DNA from 3 places in the Cohaesibacter intestini genome. Region 3 is predicted to be linked to each of the others. Evidence: predicted binding sites of a transcription regulator. Region 3 holds the regulator's gene; each other region holds the start of a gene.
The links. Region 3 encodes PhoB, which activates phosphate uptake and scavenging genes when phosphate is short. Its sites were predicted from a motif close to TGTCATNNANCTGTCAT; they were not measured.
Positions count from the first base shown of each region.

Region 1: DSD30_RS04520 (arsenate-mycothiol transferase ArsC) is a predicted target of PhoB. The motif match lies at 2,475-2,491, and genes of this name have one in related genera.
Region 2: phnG (phosphonate C-P lyase system protein PhnG) is a predicted target of PhoB. The motif match lies at 2,141-2,157, and genes of this name have one in related genera.

Region 1 is NZ_QODK01000001.1:1,050,496-1,054,693, forward strand. Features, by position in the region: gene sdhA (succinate dehydrogenase flavoprotein subunit) at 1-1,359, shown strand, start outside; gene DSD30_RS04515 (succinate dehydrogenase iron-sulfur subunit) at 1,461-2,243, shown strand; gene DSD30_RS04520 (arsenate-mycothiol transferase ArsC) at 2,610-3,059, shown strand; gene fbaA (class II fructose-bisphosphate aldolase) at 3,295-4,198, shown strand, end outside.
Region 2 is NZ_QODK01000003.1:701,340-705,537, forward strand. Features, by position in the region: gene DSD30_RS13820 (response regulator transcription factor) at 1-31, opposite strand, end outside; gene DSD30_RS13825 (hypothetical protein) at 162-500, opposite strand; gene DSD30_RS13830 (YbhB/YbcL family Raf kinase inhibitor-like protein) at 590-1,054, opposite strand; gene phnF (phosphonate metabolism transcriptional regulator PhnF) at 1,200-1,964, opposite strand; gene phnG (phosphonate C-P lyase system protein PhnG) at 2,237-2,725, shown strand; gene phnH (phosphonate C-P lyase system protein PhnH) at 2,725-3,375, shown strand; gene DSD30_RS13850 (carbon-phosphorus lyase complex subunit) at 3,377-4,198, shown strand, end outside.
Region 3 is NZ_QODK01000001.1:24,233-28,430, reverse strand. Features, by position in the region: gene DSD30_RS00145 (L,D-transpeptidase family protein) at 1-1,391, shown strand, start outside; gene phoB (phosphate regulon transcriptional regulator PhoB) at 1,469-2,167, opposite strand; gene phoU (phosphate signaling complex protein PhoU) at 2,309-2,980, opposite strand; gene pstB (phosphate ABC transporter ATP-binding protein PstB) at 3,057-3,860, opposite strand; gene pstA (phosphate ABC transporter permease PstA) at 3,965-4,198, opposite strand, start outside.

The DNA of each region.
Region 1 (4,198 bases), 1.0 Mb from region 3:
CAGTCGATCCGCAACAATGCCGAATTCTACATCGAGTATTTCGCGCTTGATCTGATGATGAGTGATGATGGCGTTTGTGAAGGCGTGGTTGCCTGGAACCTCGACGATGGCACCATCCATCGCTTCAATGCGAAAATGGTTGTGATCGGCACCGGTGGTTATGGCCGCGCCTACTTCTCTGCAACCTCGGCCCACACCTGCACGGGTGACGGCAACGCCATGGTGGCCCGCGCTGGTCTGCCACTGCAGGATATGGAATTCGTTCAGTTCCACCCAACCGGCATCTACGGCTCTGGCTGTCTGATCACCGAGGGTGCCCGCGGTGAGGGTGGCTATCTGGTCAACTCCGAAGGCGAGCGCTTCATGGAGCGTTATGCGCCATCTGCCAAGGATCTGGCCTCGCGTGACGTTGTCTCGCGCTGCATGACCATGGAGATCCGTGAAGGCCGCGGTGTTGGTCCTGATAAAGACCATATCTTCCTGCATCTGGATCACCTCGATCCGGCCATTCTGGCTGAGCGTCTGCCGGGCATTTCCGAAAGTGCGGAAATCTTTGCCGGCGTCGATCTGACCAAGGAACCGATTCCGGTTCTGCCGACCGTTCACTACAATATGGGTGGTATTCCAACCAACTATTGGGGTGAAGTGCTGGCACCGACCAAAGATGATCCAAATGCCGTTGCACCGGGCCTGATGGCTGTGGGTGAAGCTGCCTGTGCGTCCGTTCATGGCGCCAACCGTCTTGGTTCCAACTCCCTGATCGACCTTGTGGTCTTTGGCCGTGCGGCGGCGATCAAGGCAGCGGAAGTCATTGACAAGGAAGCTGCGATCCCAACGCCGAATCTGGCTTGCTTCGACAAGATCATGGACAATTTCGATAATGTCCGTCATGCCAACGGTCCAACTCCGACTGCTGATCTGCGCCTGAAAATGCAGAAGAGCATGCAGAACAACGCTGCCGTGTTCCGTACACAGGAAACGCTCGAGCAGGGTTGCAAGGAGATGAAAGATCTCTGGGGCGAAATGGCTGACATGAATGTGTCCGACCGTTCGCTGGTCTGGAACTCGGATTTGATGGAATCCCTCGAACTTCAGAACCTGATGGCCAACGCTCTGCCAACGGTTGTCGGCGCTGAAGCCCGTAAGGAAAGCCGCGGCGCGCACGCTCGTGAAGACTATAAAGATGGTCCGATGGGTGGTCGTGACGACGAAAACTGGCGCAAACATACGCTGGCATGGCTGGAAGAAGATGGCACCACGCGCCTCGACTATCGTCCGGTCGTTCTGGATCCGCTGACCACCCCTGATGAAGGTGGCATCGATCCGGCCAAGATTGCGCCGAAAGCCCGCGTCTATTGATGCGCCCGCTGTCGGGCAGCTCTGGCTGCCCGGCCTTTTCGAATTTGATGTCCATGATCGTTGGGAACGATCTGGACGAGACCCGATAACGGAGCGAAAAGATGGTTGAACTTGCGCTGCCGAAAAATTCAGTGATCAAGGAAGGCAAGACTTGGCCAAAGCCTGAAGGCGCGACCAACTTGACCGAGTTCAGCATTTACCGCTGGAATCCTGACGACGGCAAAAACCCACAGATGGACACCTACTTTGTCGACCGCGAAGATTGCGGCCCGATGGTGCTGGATGGTCTGCTGTATATCAAAGACAAGATCGATCCAACCCTGACCCTGCGCCGCTCTTGCCGCGAAGGGATCTGTGGTTCCTGTGCAATGAATATCGATGGGGCCAACACGCTGGCCTGTACCTTCGGTATGGATCAGGTGAAGAGCAAGGTCATCAAGATCTATCCACTGCCGCATATGATGGTGGTCAAGGATCTGGTGCCGGATCTGAACAATTTCTATGCCCAGCATGCCGCTGTCGAACCTTATCTGAAGACCGACACGCCCGCGCCGGAAACCGAATGGCTACAGAGCCACGAAGACCGCGCCAAGCTCGATGGTCTTTATGAGTGTGTTCTGTGCGCCAGCTGCTCGACCTCCTGCCCATCCTACTGGTGGAATGGCGAACGGTATCTTGGCCCTGCTGCGTTGCTGCAAGCCTATCGCTGGATCATCGACAGCCGCGACGAATATACCGGCAAACGTCTTGATCAGGTTGATGATGTGTTTGGTGCCTTCCGTTGCCACACCATCATGAACTGCACCAAGGTGTGCCCGAAAGGCTTGAACCCGGCCAAGGCAATTGCCGAGATCAAACGTATGCTCGTCGAGCGTTCGATTTAAGCGAAGGCTGGTTGCGCACCGCGTGGTGCAAGACTCAAAACACATTTAGAAAGGCCGTTCCGTTTCTCGGAGCGGCCTTTTTGTTTGCTTTGTTGCCATTCAATCTCTGGATTGCAAGATTTGGAGTTGCAATCCTTGCATCTTGTAAGTAGGTGATATCAAAATTTCCAAATTCTCTTATTGCGTAACAATTAAATTATTTTTGTATAACAAGCGGTCAGCCGCGATCCCTGTCATGGGGCTGTAGGAAAAGTGGGTTACTTCGCCATCGGGCACCAGCCGTCACTCAGGTGCCAGTCTTTATTCCGGCACTAAAAGTCAATCAGGCACCAAGTCATTTTTGCAATCTCAGTGAGGGAGGCTCACATGCTGCAAACGAATATCCTGTTTGTCGATGAACATAACAATGGTCGCAGCATTCTGGCCGAAGCCTATTTCAATCATCATCAGGAAGCTGTCAGGGCTTTCAGTGCCGGTTTTGAGCCTGATGCCGCTCTGTCGAGAAAGCTCTTTGATGTGCTGCGCGAAGAGAAGTTTGCGCCTGAGGATTATTGCCCCAAGCCGATCGATATCTTTCTGCAACCCTATTCACCACACATTGATCTGATCATTCGTTTCGCGCCGATGGTCAAGGCCTACAAGATGCCGCTGTTTGCCAATCGGCCTACGGTGTTGACCCTGCATGTCGGTGAGGCCGGTCACGCAGACGCTCCGGCGGGCAGTCGGCGGGCACTGCGCTCCTGCTTCGCTGATCTGCAACTGGCGCTCGACCGGGCACTGGCCAATGGACAATTGCCCGGAATTCGGGCCGCCTAGAGCTCGGAGGATTGATTGTCCGTCCCATGTTGCGGGGACTGTGGCTGGGGCGTCGGTCCGGTGCCTGTGCTCTGCTGAGCGGGGATATAAGGATCTTCACAGGGGTGTAAAAATCCGTTCCAACCAGCGAAAATATATTCTACTTTTGTCTGATGTTGCTAGACGAAGGCAGGGGAATGCTCTATTCGATTAGCAAGTCTTCATTCATTTCAAAGACACTACAGGAGATATCAGCGTGAGCGGAATCAAACTGCGCCCCGGCGTCGTCACAGGCGACGAATATTTGCAACTTCTGGAAGCCTGCAAGGAAGGTGGATACGCGCTGCCTGCCGTCAACGTGACCGGTACAAACAGCCTCAATGCCGTTCTGGAAGCGGCCGCCAAAGCCAAGTCGGACATCATCGTGCAGATGTCCAACGGTGGTGCGCAGTTCTATGCTGGTCAGGGTGCGCCTGACGCGATGCGCGCGCGGGTGCTCGGCTCTGTGTCCATTGCTCAGCATGTTCACTTGCTGGCTGAAGAATATGGCATCTGCGTTGTTCTGCATACCGACCACTGCAACCGCAAGCTTCTGCCTTGGGTCGACGGTCTGTTGGATCATGGCGAGAAGCATTTTGCCGCGACCGGTCGTCCGCTCTATACCTCGCACATGATTGACCTGTCTGAAGAGTCCCTCGAGGACAATGTTGGCACCTGTGCAGACTATCTCAAGCGCATGGCTCCGATGGGTATGAGCCTTGAAATCGAGCTGGGCGTCACTGGTGGCGAAGAAGATGGTATCGGCAAAGAGCTCGAAGAGGGGGATGCAGAAAATCCGAACCTCTACACCCAGCCGGAAGACGTGCTGTATGCCTATGATGAACTGTCCAAGATCGGTCACTTCACCGTGGCTGCTTCCTTCGGCAACGTCCATGGTGTCTATGCGCCGGGCAACGTCAAGCTGCGCCCTGAAATCCTGAAACATTCTCAGGCTCTGGTGTCCAAAGAGCGCGGCGGTGGCGAGAAGCCATTGAGCCTCGTCTTCCATGGTGGTTCCGGGTCTTCCAAGGAACAGATTGCCGAAGCCGTCTCCTATGGCGTGTTCAAGATGAATCTGGATACCGACATTCAGTTCGCTTACGCAGAAGCCGTGGCTGCCA
Region 2 (4,198 bases), on a different contig from region 3:
GCGGATGATCATCTGCCAGAATGATGCGCATATCGGTCTAACTCCCTGAAAACGGCTGTTTTGGGTTCTGTTCCCTCATAAAAGTCTGGTCCCAACTGTTGCCCTTGTCCAGATGTACATCTGTATATGGCAACCGATGATCGTCAGGCCCGCAGGCAATCTCAGTGGTCAGATTTTTCGAGGAAATGCTTGTCGAGACCCGTCAGATAATCAAGGCCTTCCTTGGTCAGCACGACCGGCGGCACATCGGCGCTCTTGACCATGCCCTTGCGGGCCAAGGCAGCCCAGACACCCCGATTGGTGAAGCCGCTGGCATCTGCTGCATGCACGGTGAATTCGCCGACATGGAAATGGTCTCCATGCGGGTGGGGCAGGCGCGGGATGGTCACCGAACCATCGGATCCCCAAGCTTCATCGGGTTGGGTGCGGCCGAGAATTTGCAGCAGCACAAGGGTGCGCAGCTGGAGTTTGTTCAGTTTGAGCGGATTGACGCGTTGCATGAATTGTCTTTCTCGAAACAATGATCAGGCCGATGCTCGCGGCCCGATCTGGCTTGTTGTGCGATCCTTACATCTGCGAGGTGACCGGCTCAGCCTTCATTCTTGAAGAAGCCGGTGATGCTTGCAGAGGCAATCTGGTTTCGCATGATATTAAACCGGACATAGGCCCCTGTCATGCTCGTTGTGTCAATCGCCTCAACAGAAAGCGCATGTAGTGTGAAGATATAACGATGGGCTGGATCATCCGGCGGAGGATAGGCACCGGTAAAGCCTTCAGTGCCCGCATCATTCAAGGCACTCAACGCGCTTTCCGGCAGGGAATCGCTGGCAATCTGACCGCTTTCGGTGACCGGCAGATTGGTGATGATCATGTGCCAGAAGCCAGAACCGGTCGGAGCATCAGGGTCATAGCAGGTCAGCGCAAGGCTTTTGGCTTCGCTCGGAACACCGGACCAGACCAGAATCGGGGAAAGGTCCTGTCCACCAAGACCGGCAGACACGGATTTTTGCGGTAGCGGATCGCCGTCGTTAAAATCTGGGCTAGTCAATTTCATATCAAATCTCCGAATAAAAATGGGTAGTTCGAGGAAAATGGTAGTCTTGTAAAACCTGAGTTTGAGGAAATTTCATGACAAAGCAAGGGGCGAATGCGCGCGCGCCACAGCCAGAAACGCGAGACCCGGTTCGCACAGATTGTCCTTATCGCTGCCCCTCTTCATTCATGTCTATTTCCAGATTGATCCGGTCCGCTGAAAAGCGGGTTTTCGAATATTCGATCGGGCGTCCCTTCAGATCATGGTTGATCGCATGGGTGACCAAGACGATGGCGCCGGGCGTCAGCCGCATGATCCGCACATCATCGACCGTCGCGTGATAGGCCTCAATGATGGTCGAATGCCGAACATAATCTGACAGCCCACACGCAGCAAAAGCCTTGGTTACCGAGCCAAGGTATTGATATTGTTTAGCAAAATCGGGAAACCGCGCTGCATCATACCAGGATGTCGACCGGCTGACCGGAATATCGTCCCCCATTCCGACAGTCCGTGCGCTGAAAACCGGCGCATCAAGCGGCAACCCCAACGCCTCTGCTACATCATGCTTGGCAGCCACGCGGTCACAGCTCACAAGAACCGTGCTGCCCGTCGTGCCCTGTGCCGCCATGCCCGCAGAAAAGCGTGTGCGCTTGGAAATCGGATAGGTCAGGCGATTGGGTTCGATGATGAAGGTGCCGCGTCCCTGTTCGGCCCGCAATATGCCATCATTGACCAGAGCCGAAATGGCCGAACGCACCGTATGGCGATTGACCCCAAATTGCTTGGCCAGCTCCATCTCGGGCGGCAACTTGCCACTGTCATCCCCAAGACCGGAGGATATGCCCGCCCGGATCGCATCGGCAATCTGTCGCCACAGGGCCACGCCGCTGCGCCGTTCAATCTCGCTTTTCAGGGTCTCGGAAGCCATCAATCGGTCCTTTGATCTTACCGCCCGGTCTGATTGGTCCTTTAGCGCGATTGCCTGCTGTAGTCCAGTTCCTGCTTACAGACTTTTGCGTATCTTGCTGGAAAGCGTATGCAATTTCCAATCGCCTCGCTAGGGGGCGCAATGTCCTAAGGACTTTCATCAGTCTTTGATCCCTTCGTCACATAGCTGTCACCATTGGTGCGTAGAAGTCGGATCAAATAGGTTGTCTAGTAAAATAGACAAATTTAAACCCCAGATGCGACGGATCTCCCATGGAAGACAAAAAAAGCTCTCAGGCGACGCCGCAGACGCTCTCCGCCGACCAGCTTGCCCACCAACGCCGACTATCGATTTTGGCCAATGCTCCAAAGCAAGATTTGCTGCAGGCTTGGCTTTCCCTTGAACTGGATCCCGGCTGCGAATTGCTGCGCGGCCCGGAAACTGGTTTGATCGCCCTACGTGGTCGCATCGGTGGCGGCGGTGCGCCTTTCAATTTTGGCGAAGCCACGGCCACCCGCGCCACGGTGCGGATGGAAAATGGTGCCATCGGCCATGCCATCATGCTCGGCCGCGATGCGGGCAAGACGAAGCTGGCTGCGGTCATCGACGCCTTGGCCACGGATCGCGCCACCGCTGATCTGATCGAACGCCAAATCCTGACCCCGTTGGAACAAGCCGCCAAAGAGCGCGACAACCAGAATGCCGCAGAAACGCAGGCCACAAGGGTCAATTTCTTCACCATGGTCAGAGGGGACGATTGATGCAGAGCGCACAACCCAACATGCCGAGCCCAAAGGACACCGCCAAGGCGATGCAGGGCGGTTTGAGTGAGCCAACCCTTCAGACCCAGCGCATTTTCCGCGCCATCATGGATGCCATGGCCCGCCCGGGCACCATCAAGTCCATCAAGACCGATGCCAGACCACCCGCAGGCCTGATGCCATTGGCTGGCGCAGTCTTGGCCACCTTGGCCGATGCCGACACGCCGCTCTGGCTCGATGAGAGCCTTGCTGCCAAGCCAGCGGTCGCTGATTGGCTGACCTTCCATGTCGGCGCGCCTTTTGCGGTCGAGCCAGCCCGCGCCACCTTTGCCGTGCTGAGTGACGCCCAAAAAATCGCCTCGCTCGATAGTTTCGCCCAAGGCCAGCAGGACTACCCAGATCGCTCCACCACCCTGATCATCATGGTGGACGAATTGAGCAAGGACAGCGACTGGAGCCTGTCCGGTCCCGGCATTAAGACCACTGCACCTTTCAGCGTCACGCCCATCTCACCGCTCTTCCTTGACCAATGGGCCGCCAACAATGGCCGCTTCCCACGCGGTGTCGATGTGATCCTCGTTGCCCCGGACGCCATTGCCTGTTTGCCACGCACCACCCGGATCAACAGCCACAAAGCAGGAGAGCGCTGAAATGTATGTTGCCGTAAAGGGCGGAGAAACCGCCATCGAGGCCGCGCACCAATTGCTGGCCGACCGCCGCCGGGGGGATCGCGATGTCGATGCCCTGTCGCTTGACCAGATTTCCGAGCAATTGTCTTTGGCCGTAGATCGAGTGATGAGTGAAGGGGCGCTTTATGATCGCGAATTGGCCTCACTGGCCATCAAACAGGCCCGCGGCGATTTGATCGAAGCCATCTTTCTGACCCGCGCCTACCGCACCACTTTGCCGCGCTTTGGTTATTCTGAGCCGATTGACAGCAGCGCCATGCAAATCCAGCGCCGCATTTCGGCGACCTTCAAGGATTTGCCCGGTGGTCAGATCCTCGGGCCGACCTTTGACTATACCCACCGTCTGCTCGACCCTGCCTTGGCTGGCGACGAGGAAGTCCCAGCCCCCCAAACGGCCGAACTGGCCGATGACGCCGAAGCCATGCTGCGCGTCTCTGATCTGATTGCCGGTGAAGGTCTGATGGAACCCGATGGTGTGCTGCCAGAGGGCAAGCAGGACTGGCCAGAGCCCGGCGACATCACCCGCAAGCCGCTCGATTTCCCGCTCACCCGCGACCAGCGCCTTCAAGCTCTGTCCCGTGGCGATGAGGGCTTCCTGTTGGCGCTCGGCTATTCCACCCAGCGCGGCTATGGCCGCAACCATCCCTTCGCTGGCGAAATCCGCATTGGTGAAGTGGATGTCATGGTCGAGGTGCCAGAGCTGGGCTTTGCGGTCTCCATTGGTCGCATTCAGGTCAGCGAATGCCAGATGGTCAACCAGTTCAAGGGCTCACGCACCGCGCCA
Region 3 (4,198 bases):
AAAAACATCTGGATCCTACGTTGGACGCGCCTGTGCAGATCATTGTCTCGCGCAAGGATCAGCGTCTGCGGGTCTTCAAGGGCGGTGAGGAAATTGCGACCTCGCGTGTTTCGACCGGCAAGCGCGGCCACACCACCCCGACCGGCATCTATTCCATTCTGGAAAAGCGTCGCCGCCATTTCTCCAACCTCTATAACAGCGCACCAATGCCTTACATGCAGCGCCTGACATGGTCTGGCATTGCCTTGCATGAATCCAATTCTGTGCCGAGCTATCCGGCGTCCCATGGCTGCATCCGGTTGCCCAACGGCTTTGCCAAAAAGCTTTTCAGCCTCACCGAGCGTGGCGCCCATGTGGTGATAGCCAATCGTGATGCTGCACCGGAACTGATTGCCCATCCGGTGCTGTTCCAGCCAGAGGAAATGACCTCTTTCGACAAACTGTCGTCTGTGCAGGCAGCCGAACGCCAGGCCACCAAGACCTTTGGCAAGGTTGCCCTCCTGTCCGACAAGCCACCGCTTGATCCGTTGGCCCATCAAATGGCCAAGCGCCTCAACCGGTTTGCTGAAATCCGCCAGAGCGACAAGCCCTTGCGTATTTTCATCACCCGTCAGGCCAAAGGCAATCTGGTCCATGAAGTCCAGACCTTGCTGAACAAACTGGGCTTTGATGCGGGCGCGCCCGATGGCCTTGTGGGCAAAATGACACTGAGTGCTGTCAACGCTTTTGTCGCTTCCAAGAAAGACAGCATCGAAAGCCGCCAGTCTTCAATCTCCAGCAAGATCGATCAGACCCTGCTGGCGCAATTGTATCAGGCAGCAGGCAAGGGCGCAGTGCCGACTGGCCACCTCTTTGTGCGTCACAATTTCAAGCCCCTGTTCGATGCTCCGATCCAGATCCGCAATCCCGAGCAAGCGCTCGGCGCCCACCTCTTCACCGCGTCGCTTTCGCGTGAAGAAGAAGGTAAGCTTGATTGGCGGGCGCTGGCTCTTGGTGACATGCTGACAGCCAGGCTGCAAGACCGCTATGGGGTGACTGATCCGGGCGCCGATGATGGGATCGTGGCGTCCACAGACATTCTCGATCGTGTCATCATTCCTGATCATGTCCGCGCGCAGGTTAATCACCTGATTGGCAATGGTGCATCGCTCACCATATCCGATCGTGGCTTCAGCCGCGAAACCACGCCACAAGGCACGGATTTCATTGTGTTGACCAAACCCTCCTTGCCGAAATATGCCAAGAAGACGCCGGCCAAGGTCAAGAAACAGCGCGTGGTGAGAAAAATCACCAAGCCCAAGCGCTCCGTGGCCGAGGTGAAAAAACCGAAACGGCGCGGCCTCTTCGGTCTGTTCAAGAAGCGCAACACGGATCAGGTCGCCAGCCGCTAGGCTGTGATACAAACAGAACAAACAAAAAAACCGGCTCTACAACAAGGGCCGGTTTTTTGTCGATCAATATAACCGGATCACTCAACCGCAAATTGGTCATCGAAGCTGTAGCCTGAGCCACGCACGGTGCGGATGGGATCTTTCACCCGGCCCCGATTGATGGTTTTGCGCAGGCGCCCCACATGGACATCTACGGTCCGCTCGTCGACATAGACATCATGGCCCCAGACCCCATCGAGCAGCTGTTCGCGGGAATAGACACGACCCGGATTCTGCATCAGAAATTCCAGCAGACGATATTCGGTCGGGCCCAGATTGACCTCGCGATTGGCGCGTTTGACGCGATGGGTCTCCCGGTTTAGCTCCAAATCTCCGGCCTTAAGGATGGTTGCGACCAGATCCGGGCTGGCCCGGCGCAGGATTGCCCGCACACGGGCCATCAGCTCCGGTACGGAGAAGGGCTTGACCACATAATCATCAGCACCAGTGGAAAGTCCGCGAATGCGCTCGGATTCCTCGCCCCGCGCCGTCAGCATGATGACGGGGAGCTTGAGGGTTTTCGGTTTCGCACGCAAGCGCCTGCACAATTCGATGCCAGACAGTCCCGGCAGCATCCAATCCAGAAGCAGCAGGTCTGGAAGGGTTTCCTGCAACCTGCTCTCCGCTTCATCACCGCGGGCAATAACCTCTACCTGATAGCCTTCGGCTTCCAGATTGTAACGCAGAAGAAGGCTAAGGGCTTCTTCATCCTCCACGATCATTACTTTGGGGCTCATAGCCAAATGTTCCACATTCCGAAGATCCGTGCCAGCAGGGGCAAAAAATCGGATCATACCTTCAAGTTGGCACGACATCCAAGACGACGTCATGCCCGTTTTTGATGGACGATGTCAGGAGACCAGACGGCTCCTTGAGCATCACAGGGGACGATCGTCCATCGTATGCCCGGTTTTCACATAATAGATCGTTTCAGCGATGTTGGTTGCATGATCTCCGACGCGTTCGAGATGTTTGGCAGCAAACAGCAGGTTGGTGCAAACGGTGATGTTGCGTGGATCTTCCATCATGTAAGTGAGGAACTCACGGAACAACGAATTGTACAGGGCATCCACTTCACGGTCCTTCTGGACCACGGCCAATGCCACATTCTCGTCGTGGGCGGTATAGGCATCCAGCGTCCGGCGCAGCTGGTCAAGAGTGATCTCGGCCATATGCTCGATGCCGTGCATCAACTGCTTTGGATGGCTGCGGCCTTCCAGAGCCAAGGCGTTGCGGGCAATATTCTTGCCCAGATCGGCAACGCGCTCCAGATCGATGGAAATGCGCAGGGCTGCCACAATCTCACGCAAGTCCTTCGCCATTGGTTGGCGACGGGCGATGGTGAGAACGGCTTTCTCTTCGATTTCCTGATCCAGCTTGTTGATGAGCGCATCCTTTGCGACCGTTGCATGGGCCGCACTCATGTCCATGCGGACCAGAGAACTAACAGCTTCTTCCACCATGCGCTCTGCATGGCCACCCATTTCGGCAATGCGGCCGGTCAGCTCGCGCAGGTCGTCATCATAGGACGAGACAATATGATCAGACATTCTTGGTATTCCCCTGATAGTCGCTCATTTGGCGGCCAGAATGTGCTGATTCCAGCCTGCCGCGAAGTCAAAAAGCTTAGCCGAAGCGGCCGGTGATATAGTCCTGCGTCCGCTGATCTTTCGGGTTGGTAAAGATCATATCGGTTTGGCCTTCCTCGACGAGATTGCCAAGATGGAAGAAAGCGGTGCGCTGAGACACACGGGCAGCCTGCTGCATGGAGTGGGTCACGATGACGATGGTGTAATTCTCGCGCAATTCGTCAATCAGCTCCTCAACCTTTGCCGTGGCGATCGGGTCAAGGGCCGAGCAGGGCTCATCCATCAGGATGACTTCCGGGCTGACCGCGATGGCGCGCGCAATGCACAGGCGCTGTTGCTGCCCACCGGACAGGCCGGTGCCTGGCTCATCAAGGCGGTCCTTGATTTCTTCAAACAGACCGGCCTTCTGCAAGGAAGAGACGACAACCTCTTCCATCTCTGCCTTGTTGCGGCAAAGACCGTGAATGCGCGGGCCATAGGCCACATTCTCGAAGATGCTCTTGGGGAATGGGTTGGGCTTCTGGAACACCATGCCAACGCGGGCACGCAGCTCGACCACATCCACCTTTGGGTCGTAAATGTCACTGTCGCCAAGCTTGATGGCGCCGCCGACGCGACAAATGTCGATCGTGTCATTCATCCGGTTCAGGCAACGCAAGAAAGTCGACTTGCCACAGCCGGACGGGCCGATCAGTGCGGTGACCTGATTTTCTTCGATCTTCAGATCGACATCGAACAGAGCCTGCTTCTCACCATAATGGACGGTGACTTTCTCGCCGGACATCTTGATCGGCTTCGCACGCGCGGAGGCGTTCTGAATATTCGGGTTGGTATCCTGCATGGTCAATGCTTTCACTATCCTGTTCGGGGCTCGCTTGTTCTGAACTCGATTGACCTGTGGTCATCGGCGAGCGCGGGAATAACGTTGGTTCACGGCGTCGCTGACTACCAGCGACGCTCGAAGCGGCGACGCAGAAGCACCGCAGAAATATTCATCAGGGCGAGGAAGCCCAGAAGGATCATGATGGCAGCCGAGGTGCGCTCGACAAAGGCGCGTTCCGCTGCACCGGCCCACATGTAAATCTGGACCGGAAGGGCGGTCGCCGGATCAAACGGATTGACTGGAAAATCCTTGACGAACGCCACCATGCCGATCATCAGCAACGGTGCGGTTTCCCC